DNA from 3 places in the Pseudomonas sp. R4-15 genome. Region 3 is predicted to be linked to each of the others. Evidence: riboswitches for the same ligand, from Rfam matches in the RefSeq annotation. Region 3 holds a riboswitch; each other region holds the start of a gene.
The links. Region 3 has a riboswitch for cobalamin ahead of btuB (TonB-dependent vitamin B12 receptor). Riboswitches for the same ligand answer to the same signal wherever they lie in the genome.
Positions count from the first base shown of each region.

Region 1: another riboswitch for cobalamin. It lies ahead of ACYRGX_RS12475 (CbtB domain-containing protein); the one in region 3 lies ahead of btuB (TonB-dependent vitamin B12 receptor).
Region 2: another riboswitch for cobalamin. It lies ahead of ACYRGX_RS00240 (TonB-dependent receptor domain-containing protein); the one in region 3 lies ahead of btuB (TonB-dependent vitamin B12 receptor).

Region 1 is NZ_CM147293.1:2,614,621-2,621,543, forward strand. Features, by position in the region: gene ACYRGX_RS12465 (hypothetical protein) at 1-209, shown strand, start outside; gene ACYRGX_RS12470 (CbtA family protein) at 474-1,175, opposite strand; gene ACYRGX_RS12475 (CbtB domain-containing protein) at 1,189-1,374, opposite strand; cobalamin riboswitch at 1,464-1,662, opposite strand; cobalamin riboswitch at 1,729-1,924, shown strand; gene cobO (cob(I)yrinic acid a,c-diamide adenosyltransferase) at 2,062-2,670, shown strand; gene ACYRGX_RS12485 (ABC transporter substrate-binding protein) at 2,670-3,476, shown strand; gene ACYRGX_RS12490 (FecCD family ABC transporter permease) at 3,473-4,495, shown strand; gene ACYRGX_RS12495 (ABC transporter ATP-binding protein) at 4,492-5,277, shown strand; gene ACYRGX_RS12500 (DUF1636 family protein) at 5,274-5,630, shown strand; gene cobW (cobalamin biosynthesis protein CobW) at 5,657-6,721, shown strand; gene cobN (cobaltochelatase subunit CobN) at 6,723-6,923, shown strand, end outside.
Region 2 is NZ_CM147293.1:50,389-57,311, forward strand. Features, by position in the region: gene ACYRGX_RS00235 (methyl-accepting chemotaxis protein) at 1,759-2,403, shown strand; cobalamin riboswitch at 2,600-2,813, shown strand; gene ACYRGX_RS00240 (TonB-dependent receptor domain-containing protein) at 2,910-4,769, shown strand; gene ACYRGX_RS00245 (AI-2E family transporter) at 4,842-5,849, opposite strand; gene ACYRGX_RS00250 (cobalamin-binding protein) at 5,922-6,731, opposite strand; gene ACYRGX_RS00255 (MFS transporter) at 6,728-6,923, opposite strand, start outside.
Region 3 is NZ_CM147293.1:3,366,736-3,373,658, forward strand. Features, by position in the region: gene ACYRGX_RS16020 (cobyrinate a,c-diamide synthase) at 1-1,033, opposite strand, end outside; gene ACYRGX_RS16025 (hypothetical protein) at 1,030-1,602, opposite strand; gene btuB (TonB-dependent vitamin B12 receptor) at 1,616-3,487, opposite strand; cobalamin riboswitch at 3,602-3,825, opposite strand; gene ACYRGX_RS16035 (metallophosphoesterase family protein) at 3,995-4,852, shown strand; gene ACYRGX_RS16040 (chloride channel protein) at 4,965-6,329, shown strand; one part of gene ACYRGX_RS16045 (IS3 family transposase) at 6,436-6,697, shown strand; one part of gene ACYRGX_RS16045 (IS3 family transposase) at 6,697-6,923, shown strand, end outside.

The DNA of each region.
Region 1 (6,923 bases), 750 kb from region 3:
GTTTCGCCTGCGAGGCCGGCAACTGGGCCTTTCGCTTGCCCGCGCTGCATGCCTGGCTGGCGCCTCCGGAGAACTACCGTGACTGGCGCCGCGCGCTCTACGCCGGGGACCTCAACGCCCGGCTGCGGGAGCTGGGCGGTGAGGTGGTCATCGCCGAAGCGGCTGCGCGAGTCGACGAGACCCTTTACATGTTGAGGCGGATCGCCTAGGGCCTGTTCCCGTTTCATTCGCGAACCGCGTTGTCGCCAGAAATGGCCTGCGGTTAGGCGCAGGACGCAGCCAATGGCCACTCCCTTGGCAAGTCCTGCAACGACAGCGCAGGTCATTTCTGGCACAACCCTACCGGCCGGCACCTGTTTTGGCGCGATACGGCGTTACTCGTCTTGGACTTACCCCGGTAAGCCCTGCGACTTGCGCCTTGTCTCGCGCCAAAACAGGTGCCGGCGCGGCCGTGAATGAAACGGGAACAGGCCCTAGCCGCGCAGCGAGGCGGACTCGCGACGGAAGAACCCGGCGCACAGCCAGCCCAGGGCGGCCCAGAACAGCGCGTTGGTGACCAGCGAGGCGTAGATGAACTCCTGCGCCAGGGCTTCCGGCGCCAGGCTTTCGTGGACCTCGGGGTGCGGCGCGCCGATCAGGTGGGGCAGCGGCAACAGCAGCAGGCCCAGCAGCTTCAGCGCCCAGTGACGGGCGAACACCAGCAGCGCGAGGCCGACGGCGGTCGCGCTGGCCGCGCCGATCCACCAGTACTGACGCAATTCCAGCGCCGCGGCGGCGGTGCCGGGGACCTCCGGCGGCAGTCCGAGGGAGGGCGCCAGGCTGAACACCGCGAAGCCCGCCAGTCCCCACAGCAGTCCCTGCCAGGTGTGCGCCGGATGGCGCAGGGTGAACAGGCCGGCAAGCATCAGCGCGAAGCCAACCGCCACCACCAGGTTGGCCAGTGCGGTGAAGGCCGTACGCGAAACGCCATCCTCCGGCGCCCAGGCTTCGTGGTCATGCGAGTGAGTGGGTGTGCCTGCTTCGTGCTCATGTGCCTGCTCGGCAGGGGCGCCGGCGCTCTCGTAGGTCTCAGCCTGGAGAATCAGCGGGGTCACCCAAAAGCTCTGCAGCAGCGTCAGCAGCAGGGCCGCCAGCAAGCCCGAAAAGCCCGCGGCGCGCGCGATACGTGTGATCATCGTCGACACCCCGTCAGTGGCACGGGAACGCCGCGCTGTGGCGCGCGTCGTGGGTGGCGTTGTGCACGATCTCCAGGTGGGAGAAGCCGGCGAACCAGATCAACGCGCAGCCGAGCAGCAGGCTGCCCGCGGCAACGGCGATGCGTTGGGATAGGGGAAGGGCGGCGCTGGCGCCGTGGCTCAGGGTTGCGTTGTTCATATCGGGCCCTCTTGGGATACCAAAGGAGGGGTGCGCACGTACGGCGATGCCCAAGGCCCGCGCCGACGCATCCGCCCACCGCGGTCGTCTTGGTTGATGTATTCCAGGCCGGTCTCCGGGCTTGCAGGGCACGATGGATGCAGCCTTCCCATGCCGTGGCACAGTGGCGCAATTGCGGACCATCACCTGCTTACCGTTGCGGGGGCAGCGCCGGAATCGTGCATTCGCACTCACCGGACTTCCCGTTTCACCCCGCTCTCGCGGGACACCTGAAGCGGCGGGAAAGGTGCCAGCATGGCGGCTCGGCGTCAACGTGTCGGGGTGAAGATTGCCGGGCAGGGCGCAACCGGCTACCCTGCGCGGCGACGAACAGGTGCCCCGCGAGAGCGGGGTGAAACGGGAAGTCCGGTGACCCCGCAAGACGGGTAGTCCGGCGCAGCCCCCGCTGCTGTAAGCCTGACGTTGTCGCACGAGCCACTGAAGATGCTTCGGGAAGGCGCGGCAACGGTTGAAGGCGAGCCAGAAGACCGGCCCGTTCGCCCGCACATCAAGGTGCGCCCCGGGGTGTGGGCGAGCGCCGAAGCGCCGGTCGCATCGCGAGTGGCGCATTCGTTTTCTGTGGCCTTCGGCCGCAGCGCTCCCGTTCCGGCCGCATCGACAGACTGTCCAGGCTGCCGGAGCCCCTCCATGATCGACGAACAGAAGAAGCAGAACCACGCCGAGCGCATGAAGCGCAAGAAGGCCGTGGTGGATGCGGGCATCGAGCGCGCGCAGATCGAGCGCGGCGTCTTCGTGCTGATCACCGGCAACGGCAAGGGCAAGAGCACGTCCGGCTTCGGCACCCTCTACCGCGCCCTGGGCCACGGCCACCGCTGCGGCGTGGTGCAGTTCATCAAGGGTACCCAGGCCTCCGGCGAAGTCATCTTCCTGCAGCAGAACCTGCCCCAGGTGACCTACCACGCCATGGCCACCGGCTTCACCTGGAACACCCAGAACTGGGATGCCGACAAGGCCGCCGCCGACCAGGCGTGGGCCTGTGCCGAGGCCATGCTCGCCGACCCGGCGCTGAATCTGGTGCTGCTCGACGAGTTGACCTACATGCTCAAGTACAACTACCTGGACAGCGAGCGGGTGCTGGCGGCGATTCGCAATCGTCCGGCGCACCAGCACGTGATCGTCACCGGCCGCGCCGCACGGCCGGAGCTGGTTGAGCTGGCGGATACCGTGAGTGAAATCCGCGACGTCAAGCACGCCTTCGGCGCCGGTGTGAAAGGTCAGGCCGGCCTGGATTTCTGATGCGTCTGCTTGCGCTGCTCCTCGTGCTTTGCGCCTGCCAGGTGCAGGCCGCATTGCCGAGCCTGGTTTCCACCAATCTCTGCGCCGACCAACTGGCGCTGAGCCTGGCGGCGCCCGGACAATTGCTCTCGGTGTCCCGGCAGAGCCAGGACCCGGCCCGTTCCCGTTGGGCGCGGCAGGCACGCCAGTTGCCCGGCAACAGCGCCAGCCTGGAGGAGGTGCTGGCACTGCATCCGGACATCGTCATCGCCTCGCGGCGTTGGCTGGCGCATAACGGGGGTGAGCTGCTGCGGCGCAACGGCATTCGTGTGGTCACGCCCAGTTATCCGGTCAGTTGGCCGCAGATTCTCGCCAGCACTCGCGAGTTCGCCACGCAGATCGATCGCTCGGAGGCGGGCGAAGCGCTCGCCGAGGACGTCGAGCGGCGTTTGCAACGCCTGGGGCAGCGCGGTCACGCACCGCGGCTGTTGTACCTGCGCACCAACGGCGGCAGTGCCGGGCGCGAGACCTACGTCGACACGCTGTTCGCCGCCCTTGGCGCGCGTAACGCGCAGCGGGTGCGGGGTTGGGGAACGGTCTCCCTGGAGGCGTTGCTCGAGGACCCGCCGGACGCCTTCGTCCTTGCCGACATGCCTGGCGACCAGGGCCTGGCGCGCTCGGCCTATTCGCGCCACCCGCTGTTCCAGGCGTTGCTCGAGCAGCGGCCCGCGGTGCGCCTGCCAGGCAACCACTGGGGATGCAGTGATTGGCAACTCATCGACAGCGCCGAACAGCTCTCGGCGGCGCTGCAGGCGGTGAACCTGTGAGCCGCTGGCTGAATCCGGCCCTGCTCGTGCTGCTGGCGCTGTTGGCGCTGTTGGCGCTGGCTTCGCTGCGCGTCGGTCCGGTGCCGCTTGCCACCGGCGAGGTGGCGAGCGCGCTGCTGGCCGCGCCGGTGGAAACGGGCGACCTGTCGCGTCCCGCAGTGCGCCAGCAGTTGATCGTGCAGCAGGTGCGCCTGCCGAGGGTGCTGCTGGCGATCCTCGTCGGTCTCTCGCTGGGTTGCGCCGGCGCGGCGCTGCAGGGTCTGTTGCGCAATCCGCTGGCCGAGCCGGGGCTGCTGGGCGTCAGTTCCAGCGCCAGTCTCGGCGCGGTGCTCTGTCTCTACTACGGGCTGGCCGGGGTCAGCGCCTGGATGCTGCCGCTGACGGCGATGGGCGCGGCGGCCCTGGCCACGCTGGCGCTGTACCTGCTGGCGCGCCGACGCGGTGGCAACCTGACGCTGATCCTCGCCGGCATCGCGCTGTCCTCGCTGGCCGGCGCGGCGACCTCGCTGGCCATCAGTCTGGCACCGACGCCGAGCGACATGCAGGACATCGTGCTCTGGCTGATGGGCTCGCTGGCCGACCGCAGCTTCGCCGACCTGCGCCTGAGCACACCGTTCATTCTGCTGGGCGTCGGGCTGCTGCTGGCCTGTGGACGCGGGCTGGACGCCCTCGGCCTGGGCGAGGACGAGGCCGCCAGCCTGGGCATCAACCTGGCGCGCCTGCGCTTGCAGGTGGTGCTCGGCTGCGCGCTGTGCGTGGGCGCCAGCGTGGCGGTCAGCGGGGTGATCGGCTTCGTCGGCCTGGTGGTGCCGCACCTGTTGCGCCGCGCCGTGGGCTATCACCCGTCGCGGCTGCTGCTGGCCAGTGCGTTGGGCGGCGCCGTGCTGCTGCTCGGCGCGGACCTGTTGCTACGCCTGCTGCCCGGCGAGCGCGAGTTGATGCTCGGCGTCGTCACGGCGCTGCTGGGCGCGCCGTTCTTCCTCTTGCTGGTGCTGCGCCAGCGTGGGCTGCGCGCATGAGTCTGCTGCGACTGAGCGCCCTGGGCGTCGAGGTGGAGGGGCGGACGCTGCTCGACGGTATCGATCTGCAGGTCGCGCCAGGGGAGCTGGTCGGCCTGATCGGCCCCAACGGCGCCGGCAAGAGCACCCTGCTGCGCGCCGTGGCGCAGTTGCAGCGCTACCGCGGCGAGGTGACGCTGGGGGGCGAAAACCTCGCGGCCCTGGCGGCGACGGAGCGCGCCCGCCGGCTGGCCTACCTGGCCCAGGACGGGCAGGGCGGCTGGCCGCTGACGGTGCGTGACTACGTGGCCCTGGGGCGCATTCCCCACCGCCGGCCCTTCGGCCTGCCGGGTGCGGAAGACGCCCATGCCATCGAGCAGGCGTTGCAACGTACCGCGCTGGTCACCCTGGCCGGGCGGCGCATCGACCAGCTCTCCGGTGGCGAGCGCGCGCGGGCACGACTGGCGCGGGCACTGGCGGTGGGCGCCCACCTGCTGCTGGCCGACGAACCGGTGGCGGCCCTCGATCCTTTTCATCAGCTCAGCGTCATGGAACTGCTGCGCGCGCAATGCCGCGCCGGCCAGGCCGCGCTGGTGGTGCTGCACGACCTGACCCTGGCGAGTCGCTTCTGCGAGCGCATCCTGCTGCTCGACGGCGGTCTCCCGGTGGCCTGCGGCAGCGCACGCCAGGTGCTCACCCCGGCCAATCTGCAACGTGTCTACAAGGTCCGCGCCATGCTCGGCGAGCACGAGGAGCAGCGCTTCGTGCTGCCCTGGGCGCTGCACCCGGAGTCTTCCCGATGAGCGTCACCCTGATCGTCTGTGAAACCTGCGGCGGCACCGCCGAGGGCGATACCCCACGGCGCGGGGAGCGCTTTGCCAACGAGCTGGAACGCCAGCTCGGCGATGCGCCGCTGCAGCTGCAACGCACCCGTTGCCTGATGGCCTGCGAGCGGCATTGCAGCGCCGCGCTGCGGGCCCCCGGCAAGATCACCTATGTGTTCGGCGGCTTCGAGCCGGAGGCCGAGGCGGCCGCCGCATTGCTCGACTACGCCACCCACTATGCCGACAGCGAGACCGGCCAGGTGCCGTTCCGCCAGTGGCCCGCCGGTATCCGCGGCAAGTTCGTCGCGCGCATTCCGGCGCTCGAATCCTGATTTTTCCTTTAGCGACCAAGGTACCGATCATGACCCCCGCCAAGATTCCCGTCACCATCGTCACCGGCTTCCTCGGCAGCGGCAAAACCACGCTGCTGCGCCACCTGCTGGAGAACGCCGGCGCCCGGCGCATCGCGGTGATCGTCAACGAGTTCGGCGAGCTGGGCATCGACGGCGAGATCCTGCGCGGCTGCGGCATCGGCTGCGAGGAAGACGGCGGCGAAGCGGCCGGCCAGCTCTACGAGCTGTCCAACGGCTGCCTGTGCTGCACCGTGCAGGAGGAATTCCAGCCGGTGATGCGCGAGCTGATCGCCCGTCGCGAGCAGATCGACCACATCCTCATCGAAACCAGCGGCCTGGCACTGCCCAAACCGCTGGTACAGGCCTTCGGCTGGCCGGAGATCAAGAACGCCTGCACCGTGGACGCGGTGGTCACCCTGGTCGACGTGCCGGCCGCTGCCGCCGGCCAGTTCGCCGCCAACCCGCAGGCGGTGGACGCCCAGCGCAAGGCCGACCCGAACCTGGACCACGAATCGCCGCTGCACGAACTGTTCGAGGACCAGCTGATGGCCGCTGACCTCGTGGTGCTGAGCAAGACCGACCAAGCCGACGCCGCCGCCATCGAGCAGGTGCAGGCGCTGGTGCGCGAGGAAATCCCGGCCGGGGTCAAGGTCATCGCCAGCCAGCAGGGCCGCCTCGATCCCGAGCTGGTGCTGGGCCTGGGCAGCGCCTCGGAGGAGACCATCCACCTGCGCCAGGGCCACCATGAGCACGCGCCTGGCGAAGAGCACGACCACGAGGACTTCGACTCCTTCTCGGTGGACCTGCCGGAAGTGGCGCGCGAGGCGCTGGTCGAGGCCCTGCAGGCGCTGGTCGAACGCCACGAGATCTACCGCATCAAGGGCTTCGTCGCGGTGCCCGGCAAGCCCATGCGCCTGGTGGTACACGGCGTCGGCCGGCGCTTCGACAGCTACTTCGACCGGCGCTGGAACGAAGCCGAAGCCCGCGCCACGCGGCTGGTGGTGATCGGCCACGCGCTGGACCAGGCGGCCATCGCCGGCGAACTGCGGGCCGCCCTGCGGAGCGCCTGAGATGCACATGCTTTCCGCCCTGCCGGGTGGCTACGTCGATGAGAGCGGGGCGAACATCATTCGCCTCGACCAGCAGCCGGCCGAGATCGTCGTGCTCAGCGCCGCGGACACCACCCTGGCGCTGCTCGCCGCGGCGCACCCGCGCCAGGCGGATGCCGCGGCGGACTACCCCGAGGTGTGTCTGGCCAACCTGCAGCACCTG
Region 2 (6,923 bases), 1.3 Mb from region 3:
ACCGGCCCCGCTCAACGCCATCGAGCACCGACTGCTCACCGGTCGTCGCAAAGCCCACCCTACGGTGGGCTTTGTCGTTTCAGAGACATATCGCGCACCTATTCTGAACCGACACCCTGCGTGCGAGCGCCTCACGAGCCTTATTGCGCACTCAAACGTCCAGCCTCGGCAAACCGGCACGCGACTTGCTACCCGCGCCCGTTTATCCGTTTTTTTTGGAGCAAGGCGTCCATGGAACTCAAGAGCCAGCGCATGCAGCGGTCGAGTAACGAACGCCATTGGCTGGGCTGGTTTGGCAGCAATGGAGCCCTGAAGCTGCGCTGGGCTAGCCTGGTGAATCGCCATCAGGCTGCACGTATCGAGAAGACCTTCGAAGGCCTGGTGCAGACCCGCACCCGCTTGCTGATTAGCTGGGCCAAGCAGCACTGGCAGCAACTCGGCCAACTCAGTCAGCATGTCGCCAGCCAGTGGCCAGATGTCGACGAGCGCTGGCTGATGACGATCCAAGCGAATCTGCCGGAAGTCTCCGAGTTATTCGTGGTCGCCGCCGATAGCGCGATCCTCGCGTCCAGCCGTCCCGGCCGAAAGGGGCAGATACATGAGGCAAGGGCACTGGCCCAAGGGCTGCGCGACAAATTCCTCCAGGGTCCCTACTGCGATCCGCTCACCGAACGCTTCGGCGCCACCCGCTCGCGCTTCCATGATGCCGTGACGCTGATGTTCCACCAGCCTGTCCAAGTCGCCGGACAGGCCGCAGGCTGCCTCTGTGCCCGCATACCCAATGACGTACTCAGTGACCTGATCCAACGTGAGGCTGGGCACGTCTACCCGGATTCCGGCGACAACTACCTGTTCATGGTCAAGGCGGTCTTCGATCCGAGCATCGCCCAGGGTACCGCGCTGTCTCGCTCACGCTTCGAGGACGACACATTCAGCGGCGGCGAAAACCTCAAGCAAGGCGTAAGCACCGCCTTCGGCAGCGTCCGGGTACAACGCCAGACCGAGTTCGAACTGCGCTTCACAAACCCGGCGACAGGAGAATTGCACCCAGGCGTGCGCGAAACCATCCACCGCGGGCATAACCTCTTCGTGCTCTATCCGGGCTATCCGGACTATCGCCACATTCCAGTGGTCGGCGCGGGCACCACCTTGCAATTGCCCGGCTCCCCGGACACCTGGGGGATGATGTGCGAAGGCGATTTGGCCGAGGTCTATCGCCCGCGCAGCAGCAACTATCGTCTACTGCGCAGCCTGCTAATTCATCTCGCCGTGGTCGCCGCCGGCTACGCCGGGGGACGCTGGCTGGGGCTGACCCAGCCAGCGTTGGATGCACTTGCCGGAGGACTCGCGCTGGGCGCCATGGGCAGCTTCTGGGCGCTCAGCCTGCGGCCACTCTCACGCCAACTGCAACAGCTATGCGATTTTTTCCTGGACACCGCCGAGTGCGGTGCTCCGCTTTCCAGCCGGCTCTCGGCGGAGCACTTCCGCGCTGACGAAAGTGGAGAGCTCGCGCGCTGGGTGAACAGCTTCGTCGACAAGCTCGACACCACCATGAACAGCATCAAGACCGCTGGAAATGCGCTCAGCCGTACATCCAGCGAACTCGGCCTGGCGTCTGCCCAGGCCAGCCGTTGCGCCCAGGACCAGCGCACTGCAGCCGGTATCACCGCCGAAGCCACCGATGGGGTAAGTCGTAGCATCGGCGAGATGAGCGAACACATGCTCGACAGCACCAGCGCTTCGCAGCGCACCCTGGCCATGGCCCGAGAAGGCGCTGCGCAGGTGACCCGAACCACCACCGAGATCGGCCAATTAGCCAAGCAGGTCCAGAGTGCCTGGGAAAAGGTCTCCGGGCTCAACAGCCAAGCCCAGTCGGTAAGCAACCTGAGCAATTCGATCCGCGGCATCGCTGAACAAACCAATCTGCTGGCCCTCAACGCCGCCATCGAGGCCGCGCGGGCCGGCGACTCCGGGCGCGGCTTCGCGGTGGTCGCCGACGAGGTGCGCAAACTCGCCCGAAATACCACCGAGGCGACCCAAGCGATCGCCAGCAGCCTGGCCGAGATCATCGCGCAGATCGCCCAGGCGGCCGAATCCATGGAGGCCTGCCAGCGCAGCGCCGGCGGCAGTGTGGAGCAGGCACAGGAGGCCGATCGCACGCTGCATCTGATCCAACAGGAAGTCGCCGCGATGCAGCGTCGCATCGAGCAGGTCAGTCAGACGATGCACGAACAGCACGCCCAGGCGCAGGCCGCCAACCAGCAGGCGCAGACCATCACCCAAGGCGCCATCCAGAGCACCAGCGCGGCACAGGAAGCACGCAGTGCAACGCTGGTGCTGGAACAACTGGTGCTGGACCTGCACAAAGCCGCCGCCAACCTGGGTGAAAGCCAGGCGGTCTGAGCCAGCGGACGCTCACAACCCCCGAGCCTTCACTCGGTGTCCAGATAGGGCGACTCGAGTGGCGCTGGCGCGAGGGACAGCGCCCATCCCGCCAAGGGAGATAGCGAATCACCGAACCGCTACATGAGCGTCGTTCAGGCGCCCAGCTCAGGGGTTTCGCTTGCCTGCATCGCACAGTGCCATTAAGGTGCGCGCGATATCTGTTTGCCATCCTGGTGCGCGTGCCCCGCACGCGTGAAACGGGAAGCCGGTGAGCCCCAGGGCAATTCCGGCGCTGCCCCCGCAACGGTAATCGACGTCGGTCCATTCCCCTGGGCCCACGGCTGCTCCAACGCCACTGTGCCGATCGGCATGGGAAGGCGAGCCGCCGAGTCGAAAGCCCGGAGACCGGCCAGGATGGACGCTACCAGGTGCTGCGGAGGGCCGCACCGTCGAGCACGGGTGCCCGTCGTCCGCCGTTCGCTATCTGCCCTCCTCGAAGCCTTCTTTCGCCTTTGAGGACGTCCATGAAACTCACTCCCCTGGCGCTGGCGATCAGCCTGCTGCCGACCCTGCCCGCCACCGCCGAAGAGGTCTCGCGCGAGGACGCGCTCAAGCTCGACGCGCTACTGATCACCGCCGACCGCAGCGTGGAAGAACGCGCGCAGAGCAGCGCGGCGAGCAGCGTGTTCACCCGCGCCGATATCGAGCGGCTGCAACCGACCGACGTGCTCGACCTGCTGCGCCATGCCCCGGGCGTGAGCATCACCCGCAACGGCGGCCCGGGCAGCCTCTCGGGCCTGTTCATCCGCGGCACCAGCAGCGCCCAGGCGCTGGTACTGGTGGATGGCGTGCGCATCGCCGGCGCCTCCAGCGGCCTCACCTCGCTGGAATACCTGAACCTCGACCAGATCGAGCGCGTGGAAGTGGTACGCGGCGGCCGCTCGGCGCTCTACGGTGCCGACGCCGTCGGCGGCGTGGTGCAGATATTCACCCGCCGCGGCGAGGCGGGCCTGAGCCCGCGCGTGCACTTCGGCATTGGCAGCCACGGCACCTTCGAGCGCAGCCTGGGCCTCTCCGGCGGTGACGCGCAGACCCGTTTCGACCTCGGCGCGTCCCTCGATGAAAGCGATGGCACGCAGCGCACGGACCTGCCCGGCAGCGAGGACAGCGCTTACCGCAACAAAGCCTTCAACCTGAGCCTGTCGCATCGCTTCAGCGACAGCCTGCAGGCCGGCGTGAACCTGCTGCGCCAGACTGGCAAGGCGGAATATGACAACACTGACTACCCGACCACCCCCGCCGATACAGACTTCGAGCTGTCGAGCGCCAGCGCCTTCCTCGACGCCCGGCTCAGCCATTACTGGAGCAGCCGGCTCGAACTCGGCCATGCCGAAGACCGGCAAACGTCAAATGCGTCCTATGGCATGTCCCTCTACAACACCTATCGGGATCAGGCGTCCTGGCTCAACACCCTCAGTCTCAGCGAGACTCAACAGCTTCAGTTAGGTGTCGACTGGTACGAGGACGAGCTGCATAGCGCTCCGGATTTCGCGCAGGACTCACGCTGGAACCATGGGGTCTTCATTCAACATCGCCTGGAAGCCGAACGCTTCGCCACCGAAGTAGGGGCGCGCTACGACGATAACCAAGCGTACGGCGGCCACACCAGTTGGAATGCCGCTGTCACTTACCACCTGGATGACACCAACGATCTCATTGCCTCCTACAACGAGGCATTTCGCGCCCCTAACTTCAATGACCTCTATGATCAGTACGGCAACGGCAACCCGGACCTGAATCCCGAGAAGGCGCGCACCCAAGAGCTGCAATGGCGTAGTCAGCTGACAACCGAGACACGTCTGGAGCTCTCGGCCTACCACACCGTTATCGACGACGCGATCGTTGGCTACCCATCGGTCAACGTGGACAAAGCGCGTATCCAAGGCCTGGAAACCAGCCTTTTCTATACGCTGCCCGGCTGGCAGGCCCAGGCGAGCTATTCACTGGTCGATGCACGTAACGCCAGTGGTGGTAGCAATGATGGCCAGCGTCTACCGCGCCGTCCGCAGAATACATTCAAGTTCGACCTGGACCGCCACTTCGGCGACTACAGCATCGGTGGAAGTTGGCAGTTGGTTGGCCATAGCTATAACGATGTGGCCAACGCGGAGGAAATCCCGGGCTACGGCGTGCTCGACCTGCGGGCCAGTTGGCTGGCGCGCAAGGACCTGCGCCTGGAATTGAAGATCGACAACCTGCTGGACCACGACTACTACCAGGCCACCGGCACGGCCTATGATGCGAGCTTCGCCAGCGTCCCCTTCCGCTACCAGGAACTGGGCCGCACCGCCCTGTTCGGCGTGACCTGGACCCCCGCGCTGTAACACGCGCCCCCGCAAGAACCACGAGGCCCGCATCAGCGGGCCTCGTGCGTTAGGGCTTGATACGCTGGAACCTCAGACCCAGCCCTGCACCTTCAGCTCGGTCTTCAGGTAGGCGTAGTAGACCGGCGCGGCCACCAGCCCCGGCAGGCCGAAGGCGGCCTCGAACACCAGCATCGCCAGCAACAGCTCCCAGGAGCGCGCGTTGATCTGGCCGCCGACGATGCGCGCGTTGAGGAAGTATTCGAGCTTGTGGATGAGCACCAGATAGCCCAGTGCGACCACCGCCACCCACAACGACACCGACAGCGCGACGATGCTGATCACCGTGTTGGAGATCAGGTTGCCGATCACCGGCAGCAGTCCGGCTATGAACGTCACCAGGATCAGCGTCTTGGTCAACGGCAGCTCGACACCCAGCAGAGGCAATACGCCAGCGAGGAACACTGCGGTGAAGGTGGTGTTGAGCAGGGAGATCTTGATTTGCGCGAAGACGATGTTGCGGAAGGCACGGGCGAAGTGCGTCACCCGCACCAGCAGTTCCGCGGCCAGCGGACGCAGGGTTTCCGGCGCGGGAACCCGCTGCAATGCCACCACCGCACCAAGGATCATGCCGATCAGTACGGTGACGAACAGGTGCACCGCGCCCTTGCCGACCAATTGCAACTCCGCCACGTGTCCGCGCAACCAGTCGTGCAGCAGTTGGCGGATATCGTCGACGTTCGCCGGCAGGTAGCTGACCAGCGATTCGGGCAATTGCTCACGGGCACGATCGATCAGGTCCATCGCCCGGGCGAACAGCTGCCCCGGGTTGTTGACCTCGTGCAGCACGAAGGAAAACGCGCCTGCGAAAGCCAGCCCGAGCACCAGGATAATCACCACGCTGAGCAGCCCCACCGCCAGCAGGCGGCCCATATGCCCGGCGAAGAGGCGTTGCAACGGCGGCGTGAGGCTGTTCACCAGCTCATGCACGAGGAGCCCGGCGAGCAGGCTGGGCAACAGTTGCAGGGGAAGCGCCAACAGCAGGGCGACGATCACGATCAGCGCGCTGGCGAGGACGAAACGGTAGGACGGCGGGGACATGTGCAAGAGAACGACTGGACGGGAAGCTCAATCTGCCACCAGCGCCGGCACAATGCCAGTGACATGAAGCAGCTAATCCGCGGGGCGGGCCTCGGAGAGACGCTCGCAGAGCCGTTCGGTCGCCTTCAACATCTGAAAACTGGGGCGTTCCAGGCCCTTGTCCGGCACCGCCAGCAATTGCTTAAGACGCACCGCGCTGAGTTGCGGCCAGGCCTGCCAGGGCTCCAGTTCGGCGCCGCTGCCGGCGAGTATGACCTCGGGGTCCGCCGCCAGCACCGCCTCGACCGAGACCTGCGGCGCCGGCAGGGTCAGCGCAGCGAACAGGTTGCGCGCGCCACACACCTCCAGCGCACGGCTGATGATCTGTCCGCCGCCAATGGTGTACAGCGGCTGGTGCCAGACCTGGTAGAAGACCCGCAGCGGGCGCGCCCTTGCGTAGCGCTCGCGCAGCCGCGCCATGCCCTGCTCGAAGCGCTGGCGCAGGTCTTCGCCCTGCTCGGCGTGGCCAACCCGCGCACCGATCAGCGCGAAGCTCTCGGCCAGTTGTTGCAGGTCATGGGGCTCGACCACCAGCAACGGGATGCCCAGTTCTTCGAGCTGCGCGCGCTGGGCCGCCGGCAGGCTACCCGGCCAGAGCAGCACCAGGTCCGGCTTCGACGCCAGCAGGCGTTCCATGTTGAGTTGCCCGAGGTGCCCGACGGACGGCACCCGGGCCAGCGCGGCGGGACGCTCGCCGCCATCGAGCACACCGACCAGGCGGTCGCTGGCATCCAGTTCGAGCATGATCTCCGAGAGCGAGGGCGCCAGGCTGACCACCCGCTGCGCGGCCAGCGCCGGCAATCCCAGGAAAAGGCACAGCAGGCCGGTCGCGAAGGACCTCAGCACAATTGGCGCGGCAACCGGTAGAGCCACAACAGCAGCACGCTGCTGGCCCAGAGCAGCATCAGCGGTACGCTTTCCAGACCGCAGAACAGGCCGACCACAGCGAGCCAGGCGGGCAGCCCGGCAACCAGCAGCGCACGCCGCCAGACCCGCGCCATCTGTGCCCAGGCCTCGGCTTCGCCGGCGCCATCA
Region 3 (6,923 bases):
GAATCCCGAGCATCGGCGCGACCTGGCCATCGCGGTCGGCCAGTTCATCGAGCAGATAGAGCAGTCCGCCGCACTCGGCGAGAATCGGCCGTCCGGCGGCGTGGTGCGCGCGGATCGCCTCGCGCAGCGCCGTGTTGTTTGCCAGGGTCGCCAGGTGCAGCTCGGGATAACCGCCGGGCAGGTAGAGGCTGTCCACCTCCGGCAGGCTTACGTCCGCCAGCGGCGAGAAGAACTGCAGCTGTGCGCCGAGCGTCTGCAACAGCTCCAGGTTGGCCGCGTAGAGAAAGCCCAGTGCGGCGTCCCGCGCCACGCCGATGCGCACCCCGGCCAGCACTTGGGGTAGCTCGTGCGCCTCGCTGGCGGCGAAGTCGACGCTCGGCGGCAGGCCGATGCCCTGCCCTTCGAGGGCGTCGGCGGCGGCTTCCAGGCGCGTCTCCAGATCGGCGATTTCCGCCGCCTGCACCAGGCCCAGGTGCCGCGAGGGCAGCGTCAACGCCGCATCGCGCGGCAACCCCGCGAGCCAAGGCAGGTGCGCCGGCATCGCCTCGCGCAGCAACTGCGCATGGCGCGCGCTGCCGACACGATTGGCGATCACCCCGGCGAAACGCAGGGTCGGGCGAAAGGCCGCCAGGCCCAGCGCCATGGCGGCAAAGGTCTGCGCCATGGCGCTGGCATCGATGACAGCGAGCACCGGCAGGCCGAATCGCTCGGCGAGGTCCGCCGCCGACGGCTGGCCGTCGTAGAGCCCCATCACCCCTTCGACGAGGATCAGGTCGGCCTCCCCGGCCGCGTCCCAGAGCAGGCGCCGGCACTGCGCCTCGCCGAGCAGCCAGAGGTCCAGGCTGTGCACCGGGGCGCCGCTGGCGCGTTCGAGCAGCATCGGATCGAGAAAATCAGGCCCGCACTTGAATACCCGCACGCGCTGGCCCTGGCGCCGATACAGGCGCGCCAGGGCGGCGGTGACGGTGGTCTTGCCCTGCCCCGAGGCGGGCGCCGCGACCAGCAGCGCCGGGCATCGGCGAGGGGTGTTCATCCCCGCGCCTCACGACGCTGCAGCGCCAGCAGTCCCAACGACAAGTGCAGGATCGCGGCGGCGACCAGGTACAGCACGAGGTTGCCGAGCTGGCGCGGGTAGTAACTGGCAATGCGCGCGACGAAGCCGGCCAAGTCCGCCTGGGGGTAATGTCCGGACAGGAAATAGAAACCGCCGCCGGAGATCAGGTAAGCGCACAACGCCGTGCAGCAGACCAACGCGGCCAACGCCAGCAGGTCACGCGCCTCGCCCTGGGCACGCTGGGCGAACAGGCGTCCCGCGCCCCACAGGCAGGCGTAGGCTGGCAGCAAGGCCCAGTACGCCGGCGACAGACACCAGTCCGTGATCTGCCCGCCGCGCAGCGCTGCCCAATCCAGCAACGAGGCCTCGACGAACAGCGCGGCGAAGCCCCAACCCGCACGCAGGTAGAGGCCGGCGAGGAAGAACACCGCCCAGGACGCACTGGGCAAGGCATCCAGGCTAGCGAAGTGCTGACCGCGGGTGACCGCCATCAGCACGGCGAGGGCCAGGCCGATCAGCAGACGTTGCTGCAGGGGGAGAACGGGCATCGTCGGGTCTCCGTCAGAGCGCCTGGTAGCGCAGGGTCAGGTAGAAGGCGCGACCGGGTTGTTCGTAGGTCTGCGCGGTTTCGTAGTCACGGTCGAACAGGTTGGCCAGACGCGCCTGCAGGCGCCACTCGGCATCGATGCGGTACTCGCCGCGCAGGTCCACCAGGGCGTAGCCGGGCATCCGTTCGTCGTCGGCATTGTCGTTGCCGTCGAAGCGCTGGCTGGCGGCGTAGAGGGTCGCGCCCACGCCGAAGGCCTCGCCCAGGTCGCGATCGGCGTCCAGGTTGAAGGTGCGCTTGGCGCGACGTGCCAATTGCTGGCCATGGTTCTCGCTGCTGCGATCCTGCGGGTCCATCAGCGTGGCGCTGGCCGCCAATTGCCAGCCGGCCCATTCGCCGCGGACCCTCGCCTCCAGGCCGCGAATGCGCGCGCGCTCGACGTTTTCCGGCCGCATCGGGCTGCTGCCGGCCCAGACGATCATGTCGTCGATCTGGTTCTCGAAGGCGTTCAGCTCCCACTCGCCCCAGCCGGCCAGCCCGCGCAGGCCCAGCTCGTAGCTGCGCGATTTCTCCGGAGAGAGATCGGGATTGCCGGCGGTAAAGGCGCTTTCGGGGTAGTAGAGGTCGTTGAACGAGGGCGCGCGGAACGCGGTGCCGTAGCTGGCGTTGAGCGTCAGGTCGTCACGCAGCGCGTAGCTCCAGCCGAGGTTGCCGGTGTCGTGCTCACCGAACGCCTGGTTGTCGTCATGGCGCACGCCCAGGGTCAGCCCGTGCCGGCCAAAGCGGCCCTGGTACTGCAGGTAGTAGCCACGGTTGTCACGCGAGTCCTCGGCGTAGTTGTCGCTGGTATCGATGCGATCACGCTGGAAGTCGAAGCCCGCGCTGAGCAACTGGTTCTCCGCCAGGCGGATATCGTTCTGCCAGCCGAAGGTGTCGCGGGAGGTATTGAAGCGCGAGTAGAAGTTGCCGGCGCGGTAGTTGTCGGCGCGATCCTCACTGTGTCCGCTCTGCAGCACCACCGTCCAGGACTGGAATACGGCGAAACGCGCGGAGCCGGAGATCACCTGCTGCTCCCCATCGGCATAGGGCTTGCGGGCGCTGGCGCTGGAGGAGCTGGGGTCGTACTCGCTGTGGGTGCTCGCCTGCAGCCAACTGCCTTCGAGCTGCAGGCCGTTGTCGAAGTGGTAGCCGCCACGCAGCGAGCCTGAGGTTTCCCGGTAGCCATCGGCGTCCGGCTCGTAGCTGCCCGGCGAGGACGCCCGGTAGGCGCGCGCATTGGTGCCGTCGGTTTCCTCGCTGCTCACGCCCAGGTCGAACCAGCCGCCGCCGTGCCGCGCGGAAACACCCGCGCTGCGGGTGTAGCTGGAGCGACTGCCCGCGCCGATCGACAGATAGGGTTTGAATCCCTCGCCGGAGCCCTTGCGGGTGAAGATCTGCAATACGCCGCCGAGCGCCTCGGCGCCGTACAGGCTCGAACGCGGCCCGCGCACCAGTTCGATACGCTCGATGCGCTCCACGGGAATGTCCTGCAGGGCCGCGGTGCCGGTGGTCGCGGAGCCGATCTTGACGCCGTCGACCAGCACCAGCAGTTGCTTGTCGCTGACCCCACGCAGGTACAGCGAGGTGCTGGTACCGCGCCCTCCGTTGCTGGCGAACTGCACGCCGGGCAGGCCGCGCAGCAACTGCGGCAGGCTCTGCGCCTGGCTGCGCTCGATGTCTTCGCGGGTCAGCACGCTGCTGGAGGCGACGTCGACCAGCGCCTGGTCGGTCCGCGTGGCGGTCACCACCTGTTCGGCCAGGGTCAGGGATGCGGCCAGGGCCGCGGGAGAAAAGCAGGATGCACCGACCAGCGCCCAGGCGATCGGCGAGAAACGTACAGGATTCAAGCGAGGTTCTCCGTCGTGCCACCCGCACGACTGTCAGTCATCGTGGGCAGACGGAGAAATGGACGCGAAACGGGACGGGCGCCGACGGCGCACTCCCCGCCGTGCCCGCCGCACTGCCATGAGCTGCGCCAGGCCGGTCTCCGGGCTCGCGAGCGACGGGCAATATCACCCGCCAGGACACGCACCTTCCCGTGCTTGCGCACAGTGGTCATCGCGTATCCGAGGCTCGCCTACCGTTGCGGGGGCAGCGCCGGAATGCTCCCGCGCAGCATGCGCGCGGAGGTCACCGGCTTCCCTGTTTCACCCTCGGGGCAGCGCCGGCACGAAGCTGGCGGATGCCCCGCCGACGTCATGCATCGGGCGGGCACCTGAGGCAGGCGGCAGGTTAGAGCGCGAGGCTTCGCGCGTCAACGACGGCGCTGTCGCGCCGTGGGGAATCTTTTTGCCAGCATGCGTTTCGAAACCTGCAGGACCCCAATTCGACAACGCCGCGGTATCCTCTGGCCTATGACGACCATCGTGCAGATCTCCGACACCCACTTCGGCACCGAACAGCCCGAGGTGGTCGCCGCCCTGGAAGCCCACGTGCGCGAGCGTCCGGCGCAATTGTTGGTGCTTTCGGGCGACATCACCCAACGTGCGCGCAACGGCCAGTTCGCCGCCGCCCGCGGGTTTCTCGACCGCCTGCAGGCCGACGGCATCGAACGTTCCCTGGTGATCCCCGGCAACCACGACATCCCGCTGTACAACCTGCTGGCGCGCTTCCTGCGGCCGTACGGCAACTACCGCCGGCATTTCGGCAAGAACCTCGAGCCGATCTACGAGGACGACTGCCTGCTGGCCATCGGCCTCAACACCACCCATCCCAAGCGCCACAAGGACGGATTGGTGAGCCGCGGCCAGGTGCGCCGGGTACGTCGCCTGCTCGAACGCGGCGACCCACGCAAAGTGCGCATGGTGATCGCGCACCAGCCGTTCGGCTCGATGGTGCCCAGCGATCTGAGCAACCTGCAACGCGGCGCCCTGGCGGCGCTGACCTGCTGGGCGGACGTCGGGCTGGACCTGGTGATGGGCGGGCACATCCATCTGCCCTACGTGTTGCCCCTGCGCAATCAGTACCCCAGCCTGAGCCATGACATCTGGACGGTACAGGCCGGCACCACCCTCTCCTCGCGGGTACGCGGCAGCGCGCCGAACTCCTTCAACCGGCTGTGCATCGAGCCGGGTGAAAACAAGCGCGCACGGGTCGAGCGCTGGGACTTCCAGCAGGGCCGCTTCGTCCTCGGCGCCCGCTTCGAATTGGGCTGGAAGGCAAGCGACGCGATGCTGGGCCTGGCACCCGTCCAGGCCCCTATCCCTTCCTAGGAGGGGTTGCGGAGGAGGAACGTCAACGCCGGCGCAAAGCCTTCGCGCATGCACGAGCGGGCAAAGAGGGTCATAATCGCCCACTTCGCTCTGTAACAATCCATTTCCGCCGATGTCCGAGCAACCCAGTCCATCGCCCCAACCGGCGCCCAGCCCCACGCCCGCCGCGAGCAAGCCTGGCCGCTTTCGCCGCCCACGTTGGCGGGAGTGGCGACAGCGCCTGGCCTTCTGGGTCGGGGCTCTGCTGGTGGGCCTCGCGGCCTTGGCCTTCGCTTGGCTGGCGGACGAATCCTTCGCGCTGTTCAAACGCATGCTCGGCGCCGCCAGTTGGTTGCCATTGCTCATCACCCCCGCGGGCTTCGCCCTGCTGGCCTGGGTCACCCATCGCTGGTTCGGCAACGCCAAGGGCAGCGGCATTCCCCAGGTGATCGCCGCCCTGGAAACGCCCTCGCTGCGCTTCCGTGCCCAGGTACTGGCGCTGCCGGTAGCGGCGATACGCATGCTCTTCACCCTCGGCGCGCTGCTGGTCGGCGGCTCGGTGGGCCGCGAAGGCCCGACGGTGCACGTGGGCGCCGCCATCATCTATGCCTTCGGCCGGCGCCTGGGGCTGCACGACCGCCGCACCATCGCCGGACTGATCCTCGCGGGCGGCGCGGCGGGGATCGCCGCGGCGTTCAATACGCCACTGGCCGGGATCGTCTTCGCCATCGAAGAGCTCAGCCGCACCTTTGAGCAGCGCTTCAGCGGCCTGGTGCTCACCGCGGTGCTGATCGGCGGCGCCGTGACCCTGGGCCTGATGGGCCACTACGCCTATTTCGGCAACATCGGCGGCAGTCTGCCGAGTGGCTGGGGCTGGAGCGAGGTACCGGCCTGCGCCCTGCTCGGCGGCGTGCTCGGCGGGTTCTACGTGAAGCTGGTGCTGCCGACCCAGGAGGGCTGGCTTGGACGCATGTGTCAGCTACGCGGGCGCTTCCCGGTACGCTTCGCCGCCGCCTGCGGCCTGCTGCTGGCGCTGCTCGGGCTGGCCTCGGGCAACCACGTATTCGGCACTGGCTACGAAGAGACCCGTGCGCTGCTGGAGGGCGAGCCGATGACCGATGCGAGCTTCCTGCTCTGGAAGTTCCTGGCCAACGTGGTGTCCTACCTGTCCGGCATCCCCGGCGGGCTGTTCTCGCCTTCGCTGAGCATCGGCGCGGCCTTCGCGCCGTTGCTCTCGCTACTGCCGGACGTGGACCCACGGACCTGCGCCCTACTGGGCATGGGCGCCTACCTCGCTGGCGTGACACGCTCGCCGCTGACCGCCACGGTAATCGTCCTGGAACTCTCCCATAGCCCCGACCTGCTGATTCCGATGCTGGCGGCCAGCGTCATGGCCTCGAGCATCTCTGGATGGATCGCCCCCGTCTCGCTGTATCACGCGTTAGCACGGCAGGTAATCGACAAGGTCGCACCGCGCAAGGATCAGGAGGGGCAGTAGACCTGCCCCCTCTCCCCAACCCCTCTCCCACAAGGGGCGAGGTGTAGTGGTCTACTAACCCCGGACACCTTTTTAGGCGAAGATGATCGCCAGACAGAGGTGTTTGATGAGCAGACCAAGACGTACCTTCACCCCCGAGTTCAAACATGAGGCAGCCTGCCTAGTACTCGATCAGGGCTACAGCTGTGCCGAGGCAGCCCGATCGCTTGATGTGGGTGAAACGGCACTCAGGCGCTGGGTGAGTCAGTTGCAACAGGAGCGTGGCGGTATTACCCCGACAGCCAAGGCTCTCACGGCTGAGCAGCAAACCATTCAGCAGCTCCAGGCGCGGATTAACCGGCTGGAGCTTGAGAAGAAAATCTTAAAGGAGGCTACTGCGCTCTTGATGGCCGAGGAACACGGGCGCAGACGTTGAGTTCGATTCGGCGGCTGACCGCACGTTATCCGGTACATCTGCTGTGCTCGGTGTTTGAACTCCCTCGATCCTGCTATTACGCCCACCAGGCCCGTCGCCGTCACATCGATGTCCGGCAGGTAGGTTTGCGTAGTCGCATCCATGAACTGTTCAGCCAAAGCCGTCGTTCGGCGGGTAGC